Regions from separate parts of the Arthrobacter sp. Hb9-2 genome, predicted to be linked through region 3. Evidence: riboswitches for the same ligand, from Rfam matches in the RefSeq annotation. Region 3 holds a riboswitch; each other region holds the start of a gene.

Region 1 (5,547 bases), on a different contig from region 3:
ACCAGGGCGCCGCCGAACGGCTTGCGGCCCACAACCTCCACCTCGGCGTCGAGGTCTATCTCCTCGGCGGAAAGATAACGGAGCAAATCCGGGTTCTCATCGCTGATCCGGGTGATCCTGCCGGTGTGCCCCTGGTCCAGCGCACCCATCAGGTGGGCGCGCGGCATCAGCACTTTCCCGTCGGCAGTGGGAATGGGGTCACCGTGCGGATCCCGCTGCGGGTTCCCGAGTTTGGCCGCAACCCGCTCAATGAAGGTGTCCGAGACGGCGTGCTCCAGCAGCTCGGCTTCGTCATGGACCTCGTCCCAGCTGTAGCCCAGCTGCTGGACAAGGTAAGTCTCGATCAGGCGGTGGCGCCGCACCATGGAAAGGGCCAGCCGGACGCCGGCGTCCGTCAGCGTGATGGCGCTGTAGGGCTTATGGTCAACGAGGCCTTGGTCCTTCAGCTTGCGGACCATTTCCGAGACCGAGGAGTTGGCGACGCCAAGGCGCTGCGCAAGCTGGGAGGACGTGATGGCCTTGTCCTGCCATTCCGTGAAGGAGTAGATGACCTTGACGTAATCCTCAATGGAGGAGGAGGGCGCGCTGGTCTTCACAGCTCCAAGCCTACCCGTTGCCTGTTCTCCGTCATGCCTTGAAGGCCCGCCAGGTAAGCGTCAGGTACGGCAGTTCGAGCTCCTCTTCCAGGCTGTGGCCCAGGTGGTCGTGGAGGTACCAGTCCAGGTTGGCCAACACCTTGGCGCGGGTGCTTTCGCCGGCGCGCAGATAGTAGCTTCTGGACTTTGTGAGCTCCACCAGGTCCGTGGTGCTGACGCGGTCCTGCCAGTGGGTGACGTGGCCCTCAAGCCCCCGGAACTCTGGTCCCACGAGCGGCCGGAAGTCCGGCTTGTACACATCCCCTGCGTGCATGATCCGGGAGAGCCGGTGGACCCAGGGGACAGAGGTGTCCAACTGGTTCCAGATCAGGCCCAGCGTCCCGTGCGGGCGGAGGACGCGTGCCAGTTCGGTACTTGCGGCCAGGGCGTCGCACCAGTGCCATGCCTGGGCAACGCTTACGACGTCGAAAGCTGCGTCGGGCAGGCCCGTTGCCTCCGCGGTGGCGTGGATTGCCGTGGCAGCGGGATAGTGCGCCCGTAACTGCTCGAGCATGTCGGCAGAGGGGTCCACGGCCGTGACGGCCAGGGCCATGTCCAGCAGCAGTTCGGTGAACTTGCCGGTGCCGGCACCGGCATCGAGCGCCTCGCGGGCACCCGGGGGCACCAGCCAGCGGGCTGATTCTTCCGGGTAGCCCGGACGGACCTGCTGGTAGTCCCGGCCGCCGTCCTGGAAGCTTTGGCCGAGCTCCCGCCGCCGTCCGTGATCAAGCCTGGGGCCACCCCGTACCACGCGTGGCCTCCTTCGTCCGATGCCCTTGGGTATCCTTCGAATTTACCGCACCCGACGTTGAGGCAAGATCAATAAGCAGAGTCAGTGCCGGCAGCGGACGGCAACAGTGTTCAGTCGTCGATGCAGGGGGCGGCCCCGGCGGTCCCCGGAGTGTTCGGTGCCCAGTGCGGATACGTGCGCGCGTCGTTGGCGGGAACCCAGCGCCCCGCGTCGACGACGTAGTCCCACCCCAGGCCGTTTCGGCGCAGCGAGTCGATGCCGGCAAGGAGCCGTTCTGCATCCTCTAGGCGTGAGCCGACGCCGAAGCTGGCCCGGAGGGAACCGGAAGGAAGCCCGAGCCGCTTCAGCAGCGGGTGCGCGCAAAAGCGGCCGTCCCGCAGGCCTACGCCATGTTCCGCGGACAGGTAGGCGGCCACGAGACCGGCGTCGTAGCCTTCCACGGAGAAGTTGACCACGCCGATGGTGTCCGTATCCGGGTTGGTGTCCTTGAAGATCTGGTGCACGGTCACGCCGTCAATGTTCTGCAGGCCTTCCACCAGGAAGGAGCGGATGGCCGATTCGTGGGCGTGCCACTGTTCCTGGTCCAGGCCGGCGATCACCTGTGTGGCGCGGGCCAGCGTTGCTGCGCCAAGGACGTTGGGCGAGCCGCCCTCATGGCGGGCAGGGCCGGTGGCCCAGCTGACGCCGTCGAGCCTGGCTTCCTTGACGGCGCCGCCGCCTGCGAGGTGGGGCGTTCCGGCGTCCAGCCAGTCGGCGCGGCCCACCAGCACACCGGTACCGAACGGTGCGTAGAGCTTGTGGCCGGAGAAGGCGAGGTAGTCGACGCCGTCCGCGGCGATGTTTACGCGGCGGTGCGGCGCAAGCTGGGCCGCGTCAACCACAATCCGTGCGCCGTATTCGTGGGCGAGCGCGGCGAGGGCCCGAATGGGAAGAATTTCACCGGTGACGTTGGAGGCGCCGGTGACGGCGAGCAGGCTCACGCCGCCCTGCTCCAGCTCAGCGCGGACGGACTCGATGGTCCCGGCGATGGTGTCAGCGGCAACGATGCTCCGGTGGGGGACACCCTGCCACGGCAGCAGGTTCGCGTGGTGTTCGATGTCCAGGTACAGGACGTCGCCGTCCGGACGTCCGTCCGTCGCGGGCAGGCAACCGGCAAGCAGGTTGAGGGAATCGGTGGTGTTGCGGGTGAAAATCACCGAGTCGTCAGGGCGGCCGCCCACGAAGTCCCGAACAATGCTGCGTGCGTTCTCGTAAACGGACGTGCTGATCTGGGACGCGTAGCCGGCGCCGCGGTGGACGCTCGCGTAGAAGGGCAGGATCTCGTTGAGGTAGGCCGAGACTACGGAGAGGGCGGGAGCCGAGGCACCATAGTCGAGGTTTGCATAGCGGACGTGCCCGCCGGAGATGAGGGGCGCCTGGATTTCCGCACCTGTGACGGCAGCAAGGGGACGGCCGGCGACAGCGCGGCGGGCATCAAAGAGGGCAGCGGCTTCAGCCTGGATGGGCTGGGCGGCGGCGTTGGGGGAGACGGTGGCAGTTGTCACAGAGACCTCACTTCGAAAAGGACTCCCTGCTCCGGGAATCCGCGCTTGCCGCATCCGTTCCGGACCGGCCTGGTCGTCACCCGGGGCACCCCACCGCGGTTGGAGGGTTGCCGGCCAGCAAACCGGGGTTTCGCGCTGGCACTCGTGACCTGGTTAAGAGCGTAGGACATGGGGCAGGAAGGTTTGAAGCCGGCTCAAATGTTAAGCGCTTTGTTACGCCTGCCGAAAAGTGCTGCTTTGGCCGAAGAAACGACGGCGGGCGCCTCCTTTGGGAGCCGCCCGCCGCTGATTGTTCGGTGAAGGTGCCTAGAGGAGATCGTCCAGGTCAGGGTTCAACCTGCGGAGTACCTCGGAGTGCAGGATGGAGTTCGTGGCCAGCGCGTTGCCGCCAAACGGCCCGTCCTCCCCTTCCAGCGAGGTAAACCGGCCACCCGCTTCGACCACAATCGGCACGAGTGCCGCCATGTCGTAAAGGTTGAGTTCGGGTTCGCAAGCGATGTCCACCGCGCCCTCGGCCACCAGGCAGTAGGACCAGAAATCGCCGAAGGCCCGGGTCCGCCACACGTCCTCGGTGAGGCCCAGGAAGTTGTCCAGATTGCCACGCTCCTTCCACCCGCCCAGGCTGGAGTAGGACAACGAAGCGTCCGAAAGGTTGGCGACATTCGAGACGCGGAGCCGGGTGGCAGCAGCCAGCGACCGTCCCATGTAAGCGCCCATGCCCTTGGCCGCCCACCAGCGCTTGCCCAGGGCGGGAGCACTCACCACTCCAACAACGGGCTCGCCTTCATCCACCAGGGCGATCAGGGTGGCCCAGACGGGGACGCCGCGGACGAAGTTCTTGGTGCCGTCAATGGGGTCGATGATCCAGCGGCGGGACCCGTGGCCGGTGCTGCCGAACTCTTCACCGAGCACTGCATCACGCGGACGGGAGCGGGACAACTGGCCGCGGATGGCTTCTTCTGCCGCCTTGTCCGCGTCGGTGACCGGCGTCAGGTCAGGCTTGGTCTCCACCTGGAGGTCCTGGGCCTTGAAGCGGCTCATGGTCTGGTCATCCACGGAGTCTGCCAGGACGTGCGCCAGGCGCAGGTCATCGTTATAGCTTGAAGCGGGTTGGATCATGGTTCCAAACTACCGTCTGCGCGCGGTTCTGCTGGGAGATCGGCACCGTCAGTTGACGCTGCCCAGTTCCTTCGCCTCCTGCGCCTCCAGCCGCGGGTCGGTGCCCAGGAGGCGCCGCAGGGATGCCAGCCGGGCTTCTCCGGTGGCGCCGGCATGCCCGCCGCCCACCCAGGCGTCCAGCCCGCAGTTCACTGCCGTGGCGGTGTGTTTGCAGCCGCGTTCGCAGTCCTCGATGCCGGGGGAGAGGTCCGGGAAGGAGCGCAGGATCCGGTCCGGGTCCACGTGCGCCAGGCCGAAGGAACGGATGCCCGGGGTGTCGATGATCCAGCTGCCGGCGGGTGCGTCCGCCAGCCTCAGGGCCAGCGCCGACGACGACGTGTGGCGGCCCCGACCCGTCACCGCATTAACCCCGCCGGTGGCACGCTCCGCACCGGTCAGCGCGTTCACCATGGTCGACTTGCCAACGCCTGAATGCCCCAGCATGACTGTCACTTTTCCATCCAGATAGCCGCGGAGTTCCGCGACAGCCCCGCTGTCTAGGCGTGCGGACAGTCCGTCGTCCGAGCGGGCATCGATCCCAGATGCGGTGGAATCGGCCGTCCGGCTGATGATCACGGGGAAGTCGAGGTGGGTGTAATTGGACAACAGCTCCGCTGGATCCTTGACATCCGCCTTGGTGACCAACAGGATCGGCTCAATCCCGGCGTCGTACGCCGCCACCAGGGCGCGGTCGATGAAGCCCGTGCGGGGCTCGGGGTTGGCAGCCGCCACCACAACTACGAGCTGGTCCGCGTTGGCCACGACGGCGCGTTCCACGGGATCGGTGTCGTCCGCGCTGCGGCGCAGGAGGGTCTTGCGGTCCTGGATCTTGACCAACCGGGCCAGGGTGTCCGGTTCGCCGGAGACATCGCCTACGAGGGATACGAAATCACCCGCCACCACCGGGTTGCGGCGCAGCTCCCGCGCCCTCGCTGCAATGACTACGCGTTCGTTGCCGGAGTCCTCACCCACCACAGCCGTATACCTGCCGCGGTCAACGGTGATAATGCGTCCCGTGACGGCGTCGTCATGGCTGGGCCGGTCTTTGGTGCGAGGGCGCGAGCCCTTCTTGCTGGGGCGGATTCGGACATCCGATTCATCCCAGGAATCAGTGCTCCGCGCCACCGGTTGAACCTTCCGTGCCGGTGTTGGACGAGCCTGCCTGGGCAAGCATGCTTGCCCACAACCGGGGAAAGTCCGGCATAGTTTTGGCAGTCGTGGCGATGTCCTCCACCTGCACGCCCTCCACCGCCAGGCCCAGGATGGCTCCGGCAGTGGCCATGCGGTGGTCGGCGTAACTGTGGACGACGCCGGCGTGCAGCTTGGCGGGCCGGATCACCAGGCCGTCGCTGGTTTCCTCGGCATCTCCGCCAAGGCGGTTGATCTCGGTGACCAGTGCAGCCAGCCTGTCGGTTTCGTGCCCGCGCAGGTGGGCAATACCGCTGAGCCGGGAGGGGCC
Region 2 (5,547 bases), on a different contig from region 3:
CGTTCTCCGGCAGGTCCGCCAGGGTCCGCGCACCCGTGATGTCCTCTGTCCAGCCCTCGAAGTATTCGAAGATTGGCACTGCGTGGTGGAACTCGGTCTGCGTCATGGGCATTTCGTCGTGGCGCACGCCATCGACGTCATAGGCAACGCACACGGGGATCTGCTCGATGCCGGTGAGCACGTCCAGCTTGGTGACGAAGTAGTCCGTGAAGCCGTTGACGCGTGAGGCGTGGCGGGCCAGGACGGCGTCGTACCATCCGCAGCGGCGCGGCCGGCCGGTGTTGACGCCGAATTCACCGCCGGTTTTCTGCAGGTAGACGCCCATCTCGTCGAAAAGCTCCGTGGGAAACGGGCCGGCGCCAACGCGTGTGGTGTACGCCTTGATAATGCCGATGGAGCGGGAGATGCGGGTTGGCCCGATGCCCGACCCCACGGAGGCTCCGCCGGCCGTGGGGTTGGAGGAGGTGACGAACGGGTAGGTTCCGTGGTCCACGTCCAGGAAAGTCGCCTGGCCGCCTTCCATCAGGACCACCTTGCCCTCGTCCAGGGCAGAGTTGAGGACCAGGGTGCTGTCGATGACCAGCGGGCGGAGCCGGTCGGCGAAGGACAGGAAGTACTCCACGATCTCATCCACGAGCACGCCGCGGCGGTTGTAGACCTTGACCAGGAGTTCATTCTTCTGGCGCAGCGAACCTTCCACCTTCTGGCGGAGGATTGACTCGTCAAACACGTCCTGGACCCGGATGCCCAGGCGGGCCACCTTGTCCATGTAGGCGGGGCCGATGCCACGGCCCGTGGTCCCGATGGCGCGGCTGCCAAGGAAGCGCTCCGTCACTTTGTCCAGCACCTGGTGGTAGGGAGCAACAAGGTGTGCGTTCGCAGAGACGCGAAGCTTTGAAGTGTCGGCGCCGCGGGCCTGGAGGCCTTCGATCTCCTGGAACAGCGCCTCGAGGTTAACAACGCAGCCGTTGCCGATGATGGGTACCGCGTTGGGGCTGAGGATGCCTGCCGGAAGCAGCTTGAGTTCGTATTTTTCACCGCCTACGACGACGGTGTGCCCGGCGTTGTTGCCGCCGTTGGGCTTGACGACGTAGTCAACGCGGCCGCCCAGCAGGTCGGTCGCCTTGCCTTTTCCTTCGTCGCCCCACTGGGCTCCTACGATCACAATTGCTGGCATGGGATCCTCCCCCATTCGTTCGGGCTGCCCGTGCCATGCCACAACGTGGCGGCCTGGTGCAGCGCCGTTCATGAGAATGCCCCGAATAAACCGGCCTTCGCTGGTCCGCGGGCGGCACAGCGACGCAAGAGTTCCGGGGCTCTTACCACCCAAGTTTAGCCGATGAGGGACTTTGTCCACTCGTTGGGCCGCCGCGGTCCTTCTTGCAGGGTAAAGGACTCCTGCGCGGCAAAGGACCGCGGCGGGCTGTCAGCGGTGACGCTACTCGTCGTCAGCTTCCTCGCCGGGGCGGGAGGTCTGGGTGGCGAGGCTGTCCCAGAAGGAGGTGTCGGCGTCGGCAATTGATCCATCAGCGATTGCTGCGGCGGTTGCGGTGAGGGTGGTGACCGTTTGCTTGATCAGGTATCCGTTGCTTCGGAGCCCCAGGGCGTAGCCGTCCAGATAGTGGTCGGACATGCCACGCATCTCAAACAGCAGCGTAGCGATCCCGTATTCCACGGCAATGCCGTTGCGGCTGATCGTTTCGGCGCTGCCGCCGACGTACTTGCCGAGGTGGCCCCAACCGGTGGAGTCGACGTTATCGAAGACGACGGCGCCCAACTGCTTGGACTTTTCAACAACTGCGGGATCGGCGTTCGGCGTGGTGGGGTACAGGATGGACCCGGAAACCAGCTTGCCGTCGCGTTCGCTGCGGGTGCCTTGGTGGTGCAGATCGATCATGTAATCGATCCGGTACTTGCGCATCACGTTATTGTGCAGCGCCTGCGTTTCCGGCTGGACCTTGGCTACGTGGTCGCGGTTGAGGTCCACTTCTTCGGCGTTGTACCGCGTCATGTTGCGGTCACCCTTGGCCAGGTAGTCGTCCAGCGGGAAGTTCACGTCCCCCATGGCGCCGTCCGCATTAAGCATGGGAACGATCAGGATGTTCGCGCCGCCGAGAATGTCTGCGGACTTGCCGGTGCCCAGGTGCTTGACGAATTCCAGCGCGCCCTCGGTGGTGAGCTGCTCGTTGCCGTGCTGCTGCGTCAGGTAAAGGATGGTGGGCTTGGCCGGGTCCGACATGTACTTGACCAGGTGTATGTCCCGGCCCTTCACGGTCTGGCCGATGACCTCCAGCTCCATGGCGCCCTGGCGGGCGTCCTGGTCCTTGAGGAAGGAGACCATCTGCTCGTAGGTGGCAAGCTTCGATGTGGTGATTTGGCCGTTGCCGTCATAGTTGGGGCCTTCGCCCACGGCCATCGCCGGTGCCGGCGCGGCTACTGCTGCCAGTGCCAGGGCTCCGGAAACTGCCAGGGTCCTGAAGGTTGCCAGGGTTTTTCTCACGGTGCGGTACCTCTTTCGAGTGCATTAGGTGCGTCCAGCCCGCCATGTCCCCCATCGCGAGCTGTGACAAAAGACAACCAACCTCGACAAAGGCTGTCAATGAGGTGACACCAATCTGCAGCCAGTTATTACGTTCTGAAAGCTCCGGCTCTCGTGTCCCCGCCGACACAATCCGAAAGCGGATTTGCTCCCGGGCGTACCGGTGCATTTAAGTGAGAGTGCCCATCCGGAGCGGCCGAGAGACCTGGATCGATGACGCCGCAGCAACCCCACAGAGTGCAGGTACGTCCTGCCTGCGAAGGTGCTACTGCCAGGACCGATGGAAAGGAAATCCAGCATGTCCCTGAACACAGACCACATCCGCGTCACCCACGCCGGATCGTTGCCGCGTACCCCTGAGCTGATCGCCGCCAACGCCGCCCGCGAAGAGAACCCTTCCGATGTCGGGGGCTTCAACGAACTCCTTACCGCTTCCGTGGTGGACCTGGTCCAGCGCCAGCAGGGCCTCGGCATCGACATCCCCAACGACGGCGAATACGGGCACGCGATGTCCGCCGCTGTGGACTATGGCGCATGGTGGTCCTATTCCTTCGCACGCATGGGCGGGCTGGAACTGGACAACGACGCCAAGTGGGCGGTTGAACCGAAGGAATCCACCCCGGGCAACGTACAGCTCACCGGCTTCATCCATCGCCGCGACCGCACCCACTTTGCAGAGGCCTACAACGATCCCACCAGCGGCATCTTCACCGGTGGCCCCAAGCCCTTCCCCAAGGTCACTGGACCGCTCGTCTACACGGGCCAGGACGCCGTCGCCTCCGACATTGCAAACCTGAAAGCAGGCCTGGCCGCCGCCGGTCTGAAGGAAGGGTTTGTTGCCGCACTCTCCCCCGGGAGCGCCTCACGCATCACCAACGAGTACTACGCCACGGAGGAGGAATACATCTACGCCTGCGCCGACGCGCTCCGTGAAGAGTACAAGGCCATCATCGACGCCGGCCTGATCCTCCAGATCGACGATCCCTCCATCGCCGAGAACTGGGACCAGATCAGCCCCGAGCCGAGTGTGGCCGACTACCTGAAGTTCACCCAAATCCGCGTGGAAGCCCTGAACTACGCCCTCCGCGGCCTTCCCGAGGAGCAGGTCCGGTTCCACCTCTGCTGGGGCTCCTGGCACGGCCCGCACACCACCGACCTTCCCCTTGCGGACCTGGTGGACACGATGCTGCAGATCAACGCCGGGGGCTACTCCTTCGAGGCTGCCAACGTCCGCCACGAGCACGAGTGGCGGGTTTGGGAGGAGACCAAGCTCCCCGAGGGCAAGGTCATCATCCCGGGTATCGTCTCGCACGCCACCAATGTGGTGGAGCACCCGGACCTGGTGGCAGACAGGATCGTACGGTTCGCAGACGTTGTGGGCCGGGAGAACGTCATCGCCTCCACCGACTGCGGCCTGGGCGGCAGGGTCCACCCGCAGATCGCCTTCACGAAGCTGGAAGCCTTGGGCGAGGGTGCGAGCCGGGCCACCAAGCGGCTCTGGTAGCCCGGAACAGAAAACGCAAACCGCCGGTTCCGTGCCCCGCTTGGATTGGGTGCGCGGGACCGGCGTTTCGTTTCGCAGGGCTTGCTAAACTGGTAAAGGCCGACCAGGAATCGGTCCGCCCCATTTCAACCACTTCGGATCTGCTGCGCCATTGTGCGCCCATTTTCGCGGTGGCAGCAACACCAATCCCCGCAGGAGACCCAGCACTACATGACAGCCCTGGCACCCGAATCTTTCCATGATCAGCTTCTGAACCGCCGCTACGAACCGAATGTTGCAGCCGTCAACGAACTGTGCGATTCCCTGCAGGGGACCAAGCCGGGCACCATCGTGCCCTACGTGGACCCCATGCACGACGTCGACGAGTGCCGCATCATCAGCCTGTACTCGAACATCGGCGAGGCCGACCCGTCCGGATTCATCACCGCCGGCGACCACGACGCCGCCACCCGGATGCTGGGGATCCAGTGGAAGCTGGGGCTGCGGCCGGAGTTCGTTATGCCGTGGAACGTCCATCCCTGGCACGTCGCCGGGGAGGCCAACGGGAAGTTCACGCCGGACCAGATTTCCGCGGGCCTCAAGCCGCTGCTGAAGTTCCTGGCATTGGTTCCGCGTGCCTCGGTGATCGTGGCCCACGGCACGGAGGCCAACCGCCTGGCGAACCTGCTGCTGAAGACGGAGGTGCCGCTGCTCTGGCGTCGCGGACTGAAGACCTACAAGGTGCGCTCCCTCAGCGGCCGCGCGTTCGCCGGCTCGCCCGCCCGCCAGGAGGAGTACCTCGAGGACATGCGCGTGGCCTACGCCGACGCGATGGCGCGGACGGGCCTGCAGAAAGCCAGCTAATCCCCTCAAACCTGTGAGTTTTGTCCAGATATGCAGGCCAAAACAGCGTTTTGAGCTGCGTATCTGGACAAAAACTCCTGCACGTACGACGACGGCCGGTCACCTTTCCAAAGAAGGTGACCGGCCGTCGTCGTTCTTTACCGCAATGCGTATTACTCGCCTTCGATGGCTGCTTTCGCCGTGGGGTCCGAGTCGTTCAGGAACTTCTCGATCCGTTCCGGCTCCTCCGCCTCGCCAATCGCCGCAGCAGCCCGCCCCAGCGAGTACAGCGCCCGCAGGAAGCCGCGGTTGGGCTCATGCTCCCACGGGATCGGGCCGACGCCGCGCCAGCCGTTGCGCCGCAGCGAGTCCAGCCCACGGTGGTAGCCCACGCGTGAGTAAGCGTAGGAATCGATGGTGCGTCCCTCGGCCCAGGCCTCTTCAGCCAGGACGGCCCACAACAACGAGGAAGTGGGGTGCTTCTCCACCAGGTCCAGGGCTTCCTGGCCGGCTTCCAGCTGCTGGTAGACCTCCGTCTCGGCAGGCAGGAGCGTGGGTTCCGGGCCCATCAGGTTCTTGCGGAACTCGTCCGACATCTAGAAGGTCTTTCCGGCCGAACCGAGCTGCTTGGTCGCCTCCACCACGCGGGCTGCCAGGCCGGCTTCGGCCGAAGCACCCCAGA
Region 3 (5,547 bases):
CGTCCACGTCGTGGAGCGAGATGCCGCGGGTCTCCTTGAGGAAGAACACGGCGATGGCGGTCACGATGCAGGCTCCCAGCAGGTACAGCGCCACCGGAGTGGAGGACTTGAAGCTATTGAGCAGCGACGTGGCGATGATCGGTGCCAGTGAACCGGCGACGATGGAGGTCACCTGATAGCCCAGGGAAACGCCGGAGTACCGCATCCGGGTGGGGAACATCTCGGCCATGATGGACGGCTGGCCCGCGTACATCAGCGCGTGGAACAGCAGGCCGATGGTGATGGCGGCCAGGATGACGATGTCGTTGCCGGTGTCCATCATGGGAAAGGCGAAGAAGCCCCAGGTGCCACCGAGGATGGCGCCTGCCATGTAGACCGGCCGCCGGCCGAATGCGTCCGACATCTTGCCGACGAGCGGGACGGCGCAGAAGTGGATGAAGTGCGCCACGAGCAGGAGCAGGAGGATGCGGGAGGTGTCGGTCTGGACGACGATCTTCAGGTAGGTGATGGAGAACGTCACCACCAGGTAGTACAGGATGTTCTCGGCAAAACGCAGGCCCATGGCGGTAAAGACACCGCGCGGGTAGCGGCGGAAGACTTCGGCAACACCGTAGCCCTTCTTCTCCACCGTGACTTCCTTGCGGGCTTCAATGAAGATCGGTGCATCCTGGACTTTGGTGCGGATGTAGTAGCCAACGATCACGATGACGGCGGAGAGCCAGAAGGCGACTCGCCAGCCCCAGCCGAGGAATGCTTCCTGGGAGAGCGTGGCCGAAAGGGTGAACAACACGCCGGTGGCCAGGAGGTTGCCCATCGGTACCGCCGACTGTGGCCAGCTGGACCAGAACCCGCGGGACTTGTTGGGGCTGTGCTCGGCAACCAGCAGCACGGCGCCGCCCCATTCACCGCCGACGGCGAAGCCCTGCACGAAGCGCAGGAACACCAGGAGGGCCGGAGCCCAGTAGCCGATCTGGGCGAAGGTAGGCAGGCAGCCCATCAGGAAGGTGGCTACGCCCACCAGGATGATGCTCAGCTGCAGCAACTGCTTGCGGCCGAACTTGTCGCCGAAGTGGCCAAAGACGATGCCGCCGATGGGGCGGGCCACGAAGCCTACGGCGTAGGTGACGAAGGCGGCGATGATGCCGTCCAGTTCGGTCCCTGAATTGGGGAAGAACATTTTGCCGAACACCAGGGTGGCGGCGGAGGCATAGAGGAAAAACTCGTACCACTCAACAACGGTGCCGGCCATGGAGGCCGTAACGACTTTCTTCAGGCCTGAGGCCTTAACGTCGGTTTCCTCTGGCCGCCGTGCGGCGGAGCTTTCCGTACTCATTTATGAACTCCTTCGGCGTCGTCTTCGACACCACTGGGACAGGCTGTGGCGGATACACGTGATTTTGGCCACGAACCGCCGGGTCCCATTGAGTATGGTCTGCCTCCACGCCCAGCTCAACGGCGAATCATGCAGAGCCCATCTGCATTTATGCACATATTCTGGCTTTTGGTTGTGGCGTTATGCCGAAAGGTGTTGCCGGAGCTGCGATCCCAGCTGGCCGATCTCGGTGAGGAACCCGTCGTGCCCGATAGGCGCCTCGATGAGGTGGACGTCCACCTTTCCGGGAAGCGCCCGCGCCAGCTCCCGTGACTGGGACGGAAAGTAGAGCCGGTCCGAGTCCACGGCGGCGACAAAAAAGCGCGCACTGACACTGGACAGGGTCTGGGCGAGCGACCCCCGTCCCCGGCAGATGTCGTGGCTCATCAGCGCCTCTGTGATCGCGATGTAGCTGTTGGCGTCGAAGCGCTGGACCAGTTTGGTGCCCTGATGATCCAGGTAGCTCTCCACCTGGTAGCGCCCGCGGGCTGCCAGCTGCTCGCCCTGAAGCGGCGATTCGGGCGCCTGCGGCGCGCGTCCGAACCGTCCGTCCAGCTCCACCGGGGAGCGGTAGGTGATGTGGGCGATGCGCCGGGCCAGGGCCAGGCCTTCCTCGGGAGCGGGTCCGTTGTAGTAGTCACCGCCGTTGAAGTTGGCGTCCTGCCGGATGGCGAGGGTCTGCGCCTGGGCAAAGGCGATCTGCTCGGCGGTACTCGCGGCGCCCACGGCAATCACAGCACAGCGCCGCACCCGCTCCGGATACGTGACAGCCCATTCCAGCGCCCGCGCCCCGCCCATTGAGCCGCCCAGCACGGCAAACCAGCTCTCGATCCCCAACTGGTCGGCCAGCCGGGCCTCCGCCACAGTGCTGTCCCGCAGGGTCACCAGCGGAAAACGCGAGCCCCAGGGCGTTCCGTCCGGAGCAAGCGACGACGGCCCCGTGGACCCATAGCAGCCGCCCACTATGTTGATGGACACCACGAAAAAACGGTTGGTGTCCACCGGCGCGCCCGGCCCGGCGAGTTGTTCCCACCAGCCGGGTTCTTCTGTGTCGCCGCGGGTTACGTGGGTGCTGCCGGTCAGAGCGTGTTCAATGAGGACGGCGTTGCTGCCGTCCTCATTGAGTGTGCCCCAGGTTTCGTAGGCCAGGGTGACGTCCGGCAGGTATCCGCCGGCTTCCAGCTTCAGTCCCCCGATGGAGGCATAGCGGACAATCCCGTGTTCGGGGACGGTGGTACGGGTGACGGTAACCGTCATGGCAAGACCTCTTCTACGCGCTTGCCCGCCGTCGAATGACCGGCAGGCCAGGTCTTCACCCGGGGCACCCCACCGCGGAAGGAGGGTTGCCGGCCAGCAAGCCGGGGCTGTCACTGGCACTCATGACCTGGTTCGAGTGTACGAAACAGGCCCTGCCTGCCGCCAAGAGTGTGACTGGTTGTGACTTCCCCGGCCCGCCGCCGCGCTGGTGCCCTGGGTACGGCTAGGCGCCAGTGGCCTCCTTGGCCGCCCGGAAGCCAGCCTGGAGGTCCGCCAGGATGTCATCGATGTGCTCGATCCCCACTGACAGCCGCACCAGGCCGGGATTCACGCCGGCAACCACCTGCTGCTCCGGCGAGAGCTGGCTGTGGGTGGTCGACGCCGGATGGATCACCAGGGAACGGACGTCACCGATGTTTGCCACATGGGAGTGCAGCTCCAAGGCGTCCACAAAGCGCTTGCCCGCCTCCGCGCCGCCAGCGAGGTTGAACGACACGATCGCGCCGGTACCCTTGGGTCCGTACTTGCGTCCGCGCTCGTACCAGGGGCTGGACGGCAGCCCGGCGTAGGCGACGGATTCGACGTCGTCACGCGATTCCAGCCATTGGGCAACGTCCAAGGCATTGGCGACGTGACGTTCCACCCTCAGGCTCAGCGTCTCCAGTCCCTGGGCGATCAGGAAGGCGTTGAAGGGCGACACTGCCGAGCCAAGGTCGCGCAGCAGCTGCACCCGGGCTTTCAAAATGTAGGACAGGTTGGCACCCAGGGCACCGTCGGCGCCGAGGTCGCGGGCATACACCAACCCGTTGTAGGTGGGGTCCGGGGTGTTGAAGCCGGGGAATTTCGCAGGGTCCTTGCCGAAGTCGAATTTTCCGGAGTCCACGATGACGCCGGCGATGGCGGAACCATGGCCACCCAGGTATTTGGTGGCTGAGTGCACCACAACGTCCGCACCCCATTCCAGCGGGCGGATCAGGTATGGGGTGGACAGGGTGTTGTCCACAATCAGGGGCACTCCGGCCTCGTGCGCAACCTGGGACACCCCCTCGATGTCCAGGACGTCCTGCCGCGGATTGGAGACAACCTCGCCGAAGAACAGCTTGGTGTTGGGCTGCACTGCAGCGCGCCACTGGTCCAGGTTGTCCGGGTCCGCCACAAACGTGACGGAGATGCCAAACTTCTTAAGGGTGTGGGCGAAGAGGTTGTAGGTGCCGCCGTAAAGGCTCGGACTGGCCACGATGTGGTCCCCCGACTCGGCAATATTCAGCACCGCAAAAGTTTCAGCGGCCTGGCCGGAACTGAGCAGCAGGGCTCCCAGGCCGCCTTCAAGGCTGGCGATCCGCTGTTCCACGGCTTCCTGCGTGGGATTGCCGATCCTGGTATAGATGGGCGCCAGCTCGGCAAGCGCGAAACGGTTCGCGGCGCTTTCAGCGCTGGGGAAAACAAAGGACGTGGTTTGGTAAATGGGGAGGGCACGGGCACCCGTGGCAGCGTCCGGCTCTTGTCCTGCGTGGATCTGGCGGGTTTCGAAAGACCATCCGTTGGACATTTAAGGCTCCTTTGACATGGGCCCGGCATGCTCGAAGCACCGCGGGCCGCGCTTGCCATCCGGCCATTGCCGGACAGCCAGGTCCTCACCCGGGGCACCCCACCGCGGATGGAGGGTTGCCGGCCAGCGAGCCGGGGCTTGGCGCTGGCGCTCATAACCTGGGCCCAGTCTAGGAACTCCACGTGCCCGCCGCCACGAGTGTGACCGGGTGTGACTTCCCGCCCTGTTGCTGGACGACACTTCCTGACGGGGTGGAGCCAGGAGGCGCCACATGTTGATTTCCCAAGGTTCCGCAGAAGATGCGCAGGATTGAGCGAAGGTTGACCGTTTGCCGCCAATCCCCCGTTAGATTTGAGCCGGGAACACGTCACCTCGCCTTTCTTCTTCCACACCAAAGGACCACATTCAGTTGCCCCAATTCTCTCGCCTGGCACGTCGCACCGTCCTGCTCTCCGCCGTCGCCCTCTGCTCAGGCGCGGTGGCAGCCGGTCCCTGGCTGGCGTCCGCAGCGCACGCCGCTCCTTCCGCTGCTGCGGGTGAAAGTGGCCGCTACCTTGTCCAATTCGCTCCGGGCAAGGACGTCGCGGCGGAGGTGACGGCCCTCCGCGCCCAGGGAATTGGCGTCAACAGAACTTTTACCAAGGCAGTGAAGGGCGCTGCTATCGAAGCCAGCCCGGGGCAGGCTGCCGCCCTGCTCCGCTCGGGCCGGGCCGCAACGGTGGAGCCGGACCACGCTGTCACAGTATCCGAGGTGCAGCGCAACGCGCCGTGGGGCCTCGACCGGATCGATCAACAGGCACTGCCGCTCTCCGGCTCGTACACACCTGCCGCCTCCGGCCAGGGTGTCAACGTATACGTTGTGGACACCGGGATCCTCGCTTCTCATACCGATTTCGGCGGCCGGGTCAGCGCTGGATGGACAGCAAAGGCTGACGGCCTGGGATCAAGCGACTGCAACGGCCACGGCACGCACGTGGCAGGAATCATCGGCGGCGCCGTCCATGGCGTGGCCAAATCCGCCACCCTTATTCCGGTGCGGGCACTCGAATGTGATGGCTCCGGCGTCTACTCGGACATCATCGCAGGGCTCGACTGGGTTGCCGGTCAGCACCGACCTGGCACCCCGGCCGTAGTCAACCTGAGTATCGGCGGACCCACCAGCAGCGTGCTCGATGCAGCAGTCCAGGCCATCATCACCAACGGCCTTCCGGCCATTGTTTCAGCCGGGAACAACGCCGTTGACGCTTGCACGGCTTCTCCAGCCCGTACGCCCTCCGCCGTCACAGTAGCGGCAAGTGATTCCTTCGACAGGCAGGCCTCCTTCTCAAATTTCGGCAAATGCGTGGACCTCTACGCGCCGGGTGTAGGC
Region 4 (5,547 bases), on a different contig from region 3:
AGCCCTTGCGGCCCGTGCCGGTGTACTTGAAGCTTGCCGCCGCATTGCCGGGAACCTTGCCGCCGATGGCGCCGAAATTCCGCAGGAAGGAGATCAGGTTCTCCTTATCCGCTGCGCTCATGTAGCTGTCCAGGGCACCCTGGTCTGTGGCTTTGGCGAGGAGTTCGGAGACGTAACCGTAGACATCGGCTTTGGCTGCGCGGTGGCGGACAGGGGTGTTGGAGAGCTTGGTGTTGCCCTCCCGGAACAGATATCCGTCAGCATTCTGGTTGGTGAACGGCTCGATCGCCACCCCCAGTTCCTTGCAGTAGTCCAGGGTGATGTGGTGCTGGGGAATGCGGCCGGGGCCGGCATTCATGTACTGGTCCTTGGAGAACGTCGCCCGCTGGGTAACTCCGAGGAGGTCCGTTTCCTCGGTTCCCCCACGCACCGTCCAATTGCGTCCGCCCGGCCGCATCCGGGCCTCAAGGATGGTGACTTTGTAGCCCGCCTTGCCCAACTCATAAGCGGTCGTCAGGCCGGCGATGCCGCCGCCCAGGATGACGACACTCTTCCCCTTGCCCTGCAGGTCATTGGCCCGGGGCGCAGCATAGGCAGGAGCGGCCGTATCGGGAGCCAGGCCCATCGCGGCCATGGTCTCGTACATCACCCCGGCTCCTCCCACCATGCCCACGTAGCGGAGGAAGTTCCTGCGAGTCGCATCTGTCATTTTTTCCCTTTCACCGGACTGTTACGCGGTGATCGTATGGGGGAAATGTTTCGTCAAATGCTGTGACAATGTCAGTGTTGTAGCGTTCACATTTCCGCGAAGTAAACGCTTCCCGGATGGTACAGGCAGCTCCTGCGAATGCGCTATGTGGGAATAATCCGGAAGAGGAACCTGGTCCGGACCATGACCCACAGGAGCCCCAGCACTACGGCATATGCGGCGGTATTGAGCAGCACGTTCTCCTGCTGCAGTGCTGGAATATTGGCCACCACGGCAATCAGCACCACGTGCATGATGAACACATAGAGGGTGGCGCGGCCCAGCGGAATCAGGAACCAGCCGAGTGCGCGCTGCACGGGTTGCCAGTATGCGGTGAGGAAGGCGTAGGCCGCCACCACCAGGACCAGGACGTTAAGAAGCCGGCCCGGCGCCAGATACGTGCGGCCAAAGAATAAGTCGTACATGCTCCGGTACACGGCGTCCGGGATGATGGCGAGGCGGACATCGAAGCCGTTCGCCAGGTAGGGGTTGCCCCACGAGAGAAACGCGAACAGGAGTGCGACGGCGGTGCACGCGGCCACCAGCCAGGTCTGTCCCGCCAACCAGGCGACGATGCTGCGCCGATGGTAGCCGGCGACGAGTCCGATCACGAACAGCACCTGCCACACGAGCAGCGGGAACGAGTCCTCGAACTGGGAGGGCAGGAGCCGGATCCTCGTGGCAGCTCCCACGGCGTAGACCGCAAGGGTTCCGGCCAGCACCCAGATTGCCTTGCCGCGGTTGAGCGCAGCCAGGATCAGCGGGCTGGCAAGGAGCAGCACCACGTAAAGGCCCATCACGTTGAACTGCCAGGGTCCGAACTGCAGCAGCAGGATGGCAGGGAGCACCTGCGGCGGCACCGGGAACTGGAACAGGGATTCCATGCCGGCATAAAGGTCATAGGTACGGCCGGCGCCGTCGTGCCCTGCCCCGCCCGTTCCCTGGTCCACAAAGGTGGTGAGGGGGTCAGTCCGGAAGATCGGCAGCAATGAGACCAGGAAGACGCCAATGAGGACTATCAGTGCCGTCAGGTAAAGCTTGCCGGCCCGCCGGGAGGTTAGTTCAACCACCGTTCCGAAGTCATCCTTGGCCCTGGGCCCGTACACCATGCCGACCACCAGTCCGGAGAAGAGGACGAACAGCTCGGCACCCGAAACAAAGCCCACCGCCTCCTGGGTGAGCAGCTGGAACAGCGAGGTCAGGCCCAAGTGGTTGACCACAACAAAGACAATGGCCAGGCCGCGCAGCATATCCACGCGCGCATCCCTGCTGGACGGGTCTGAATATCCCCACGCCGTAGCGGCATTGACCCGGCGGGGAATCTGCCACAGGGCAACCAGGAGGATGAGGAGCGCCGCGCCCACGGTCCAGGCAGCGGCCCCCGTAAGGGTGTTTGCCCGGACGTACGTGCTGCCGGAGCTGACCTCGGTGACCGGGCCTGCGACGATGGGGGACGCTTCCAATGTGCCCAGGGCGGCGTTGGCGATGCCCGGGTTTCCGGTGAGCCGCCAGTCGATGCTTGCCACTCCGGTGTCCCGCGTACTGGTCCGCTCGTCCCACACCACCGCGCCTGTCATGCGGAACCCGGCAGCGGTGGCCGTCCCCACCACCTGGTCCCACCAAGCGGCCTTGATGGCCGCTTCGGATGCGCCGCCGGAGGCCGGGCTGTAGAACGCGGAGGTGTGCAGGAGGAACGGCTTGTCCCTTCCCTCTGCATAGCTGGCGTAGAAGTTTTCACCGCCGGAGGCCGTGAGCATTTCCCGCAGTTGGCCGGCGCGGGGAACTGTGTTGACGGCAGCACCACCGGCGGTGTCGTCGTGGAAGGCGGTCAGGCCAACCCAATCCACCGCATCGTCCCCGGGATAGTAGGGTTCGTAAGCTGCGTCCGAGCCGTTCCAGGCGCCGTCGCCGTTGGTATCAAGCAGCGCGAACCCATCACTTCCCTGTGCGGGCGCGTTCCGGTTCCGGTCGAACGGATAATCCGTGCCCAGGTACGGTTCCCAGACCATCACAACGCCCCCACCGCCGTCGACCTCCCGGAACGCCGCTGTCACAGCCTTGAATGCCCCCCGGTAGGCAGCCGGCTGCTGGCCCCACTCAACCCAGCTTGCGTTCATGTCCGGGGCGAACCGGACAAGCAGCTGTCCTTTGAAACTGGACGCAAGCTCCAGCACCCTTTCGGCGAAGGGCCTCGCAGCCGCGGCGTCGATCTGGTCCAGCGGCATCGTGGGCTTCACTGTGAGCATCGCGTGGGCACCCTGCAGGGAGGACTGTTCCAGGAATCCCTCGATGTCGTTTTGCTCTGATGAGCGGTAGGGAAACGCTATGTCGTGGCCAAAAATAGCCGGCGAAGCACCCAGCCGGTCGGCGAAACCGGCGGCGGAGTCCTCACCCCATTCAAGGACGGCGCCCAGCAGCGGCTTTCCCTCTTCAGGAAAACTCCGCGCGGCCTGGGCTGACCCTGCGGGCAACACCACTGCCACGAGGGCAATCAGCAGTGTGGCAAGGAGCGCCCCAACTACGCGCAGCCGGCGTACCCGGTAAGGGCCGGCAGGGTGCTGTGGCGCGGCAGTTAGCGTGCTGATGTGGACCCCCGGTGCTGGTTCTGATGATGGGGACTGCCCCGTATGAAACTTTATCTGGCGGGGCGTCCGCAAAAGGCCGGAAAAGGGCGCCCACCTGCGGTGATGCCGCCGCCGTCGGTTCCTCCGGTGTCGCGGAAATCGCCGCCTGCTGCACCGCGCCCCGTTCAGTTACGGAACATGACGACGGCGGCGGTGCGCCCCTGCGCGCCAAGTGTTACGTTTCTGGGGAGTAATGAGTACCGGCGCCAAGCCCTGACTGGCCGGTCGGCAACCCTCCTTTCGCGGCGGGGTGCCTCAGGTGAATACTCGGCATATCGACCGATTCGAGTTGCAAGCGTGAGAGAAGGAGATCCGTCGTGTCCGACGCACCTGCCCCTGAAGAGAGACTGTCGTACCGGCTTGTCACCGGCCCGGATGACAGGTCTTTCTGTGAACGGATTTCCACCGCCTTGGCCGAGGGCTACGTGCTGCACGGCAGCCCGGCGGCAACGTTCAACGGCAGCAGCGTCATCGTTGCCCAGGCCCTGGTCCTGCCGGCGGCCATCGCTTCGGCTGATGCCGCCGTCGCCACCGCAGTGGATAACCTCGAATCCGCAGGCGAAGACCTCGAGTTCGACGGTGAGGGCCACGCATGAGCTACGCCGGAGACTTGACGCCCCAGGAGGCGTGGGAAAAGCTGGAGCAGGGAGCCATCCTGGTGGATGTCCGCACTGAGGGCGAATGGGCCCACATCGGCATCCCTGACACCAAGGCCACCGACAACGATCCGCTGTTCATCCAGTGGACGTTCCCGGGCGGCATTCCCAACCCTGATTTCATTAGCTCCCTGGCCCAGCAGGCGCCCGAGGATCCGTCTACCGAACTGGTATTCCTGTGCCGCTCCGGGCAGCGTTCCATCGCGGCCGCCATTGCCGCCACCCAGGCCGGTTTCACCTCCTACAACGTGCTGGAGGGCTTTGAAGGCGAGCCGGACCGTTACGGCGAACGCACTGTCAACGGATGGAAGAACCGGGGACTGCCCACCAACCTTGGAAAGAACTAAGTGACCTTCAACGAAGACGCTGCCGGCTGGAGCCCCGACACCCAGGCCGTGCGCGGCGGACTGGACCGCACCAACTTCCAGGAAACCAGCGAGGCTGTATTCCTGAACTCCGGGTTCGTGTACGAATCCGCCGCCGCTGCCGAGCGCGCCTTCACGGGCGAGGATGAGCGCTTTGTGTACTCCCGCTACGGCAACCCCTCGGTGGCCACGTTCCAGGAACGCCTCCGCCTCCTTGAGGGAACCGAGGCGTGCTTTGCGACGGCGTCCGGCATGTCTGCCGTGTTTACCGCCCTGGGTGCGCTGCTGGCTGCCGGCGACCGCGTTGTGGCCGCCCGCTCGCTGTTTGGCTCCTGCTTTGTGATCCTGAACGAGATCCTGCCGCGGTGGGGTGTGGAGACGGTGTTCGTGGACGGTCCTGACCTGGAACAGTGGCGCGACGCCCTGTCCCAGCCCACCACTGCCGTCTTCTTTGAGTCGCCTTCCAACCCGATGCAGGAAATCGTCGACATCGCCGCGGTCAGCGACCTCGCGCACGCGGCAGGCGCCACCGTCGTCGTCGACAATGTCTTTGCGACTCCCCTGCTGCAGCGCTGCGGGCAGCTAGGTGCCGACGTCATCGTCTACTCCGGCACGAAGCACATCGATGGCCAGGGACGAGTCCTGGGTGGCGCCGTCCTGGGCACCAAGGAATTTATCGAGGGGCCGGTCAAGCAGCTGATGCGCCACACGGGCCCGTCGTTGTCCGCCTTCAACGCCTGGGTGCTCACCAAGGGCCTTGAGACCATGGCCCTGCGCGTCAACCATTCATCCGCGTCCGCCCTGCGGCTGGCCGAGTGGCTGGAGCAGCAGCCCGCGGTGAGCTGGGTGAAGTACCCGCTCCTGAAGTCGCACCCGCAGTACGAACTGGCGGCAAAGCAGATGAGCGCCGGCGGCACGGTTCTCACCCTGGAGCTTGCGACGACGGGTGGCCGCTCGGGCAAGGAGGCCGCCTTTGCGCTGCTGGATGGTTTGCGCATCATCGACATCTCCAACAACCTCGGGGATGCAAAGTCCCTCATCACGCACCCGGCCACTACTACCCACCGTGCGATGGGTCCGGAGGGGCGGGCAGCCATTGGCTTGAGCGACGGCGTGGTGCGGCTTTCGGTGGGCCTGGAGGACGTGGACGATCT

Evidence for each region. A riboswitch is a leader RNA that binds a small molecule or an ion and turns the genes downstream of it on or off. The one in region 3 is predicted to bind S-adenosylmethionine.
Region 1: linked by a shared signal. The riboswitch ahead of AC5RV1_RS14285 (aminotransferase class V-fold PLP-dependent enzyme) and the one ahead of metX (homoserine O-acetyltransferase MetX) in region 3 are both predicted to bind S-adenosylmethionine.
Region 2: linked by a shared signal. The riboswitch ahead of AC5RV1_RS08190 (cobalamin-independent methionine synthase II family protein) and the one ahead of metX (homoserine O-acetyltransferase MetX) in region 3 are both predicted to bind S-adenosylmethionine.
Region 4: linked by a shared signal. The riboswitch ahead of AC5RV1_RS13040 (DUF1737 domain-containing protein) and the one ahead of metX (homoserine O-acetyltransferase MetX) in region 3 are both predicted to bind S-adenosylmethionine.

Annotation. Positions count from the first base shown of each region.
Region 1 is NZ_JBNHGJ010000025.1:4,213-9,759, forward strand. It holds gene AC5RV1_RS14275 (metal-dependent transcriptional regulator) at 1-596, opposite strand, end outside; gene AC5RV1_RS14280 (class I SAM-dependent methyltransferase) at 628-1,386, opposite strand; gene AC5RV1_RS14285 (aminotransferase class V-fold PLP-dependent enzyme) at 1,497-2,930, opposite strand; SAM riboswitch class IV at 2,967-3,080, opposite strand; gene hisN (histidinol-phosphatase) at 3,237-4,049, opposite strand; gene rsgA (ribosome small subunit-dependent GTPase A) at 4,098-5,213, opposite strand; gene aroA (3-phosphoshikimate 1-carboxyvinyltransferase) at 5,197-5,547, opposite strand, start outside.
Region 2 is NZ_JBNHGJ010000010.1:81,946-87,492, reverse strand. It holds gene AC5RV1_RS08200 (adenylosuccinate synthase) at 1-1,177, opposite strand, end outside; gene AC5RV1_RS08195 (M14 family zinc carboxypeptidase) at 1,439-2,500, opposite strand; SAM riboswitch class I at 2,720-2,826, shown strand; gene AC5RV1_RS08190 (cobalamin-independent methionine synthase II family protein) at 2,838-4,043, shown strand; gene AC5RV1_RS08185 (uracil-DNA glycosylase family protein) at 4,254-4,886, shown strand; gene AC5RV1_RS08180 (DUF3151 domain-containing protein) at 5,039-5,461, opposite strand; gene fbaA (class II fructose-bisphosphate aldolase) at 5,462-5,547, opposite strand, start outside.
Region 3 is NZ_JBNHGJ010000009.1:45,987-51,533, reverse strand. It holds gene AC5RV1_RS07390 (MFS transporter) at 1-1,333, opposite strand, end outside; gene metX (homoserine O-acetyltransferase MetX) at 1,514-2,629, opposite strand; SAM riboswitch class IV at 2,642-2,757, opposite strand; gene AC5RV1_RS07380 (bifunctional o-acetylhomoserine/o-acetylserine sulfhydrylase) at 2,853-4,178, opposite strand; SAM riboswitch class IV at 4,222-4,337, opposite strand; gene AC5RV1_RS07375 (S8 family serine peptidase) at 4,588-5,547, shown strand, end outside.
Region 4 is NZ_JBNHGJ010000021.1:58,676-64,222, reverse strand. It holds gene AC5RV1_RS13050 (flavin monoamine oxidase family protein) at 1-709, opposite strand, end outside; gene opgC (OpgC domain-containing protein) at 853-3,231, opposite strand; SAM riboswitch class IV at 3,562-3,676, shown strand; gene AC5RV1_RS13040 (DUF1737 domain-containing protein) at 3,690-3,968, shown strand; gene AC5RV1_RS13035 (rhodanese-like domain-containing protein) at 3,965-4,375, shown strand; gene AC5RV1_RS13030 (O-succinylhomoserine sulfhydrylase) at 4,376-5,547, shown strand, end outside.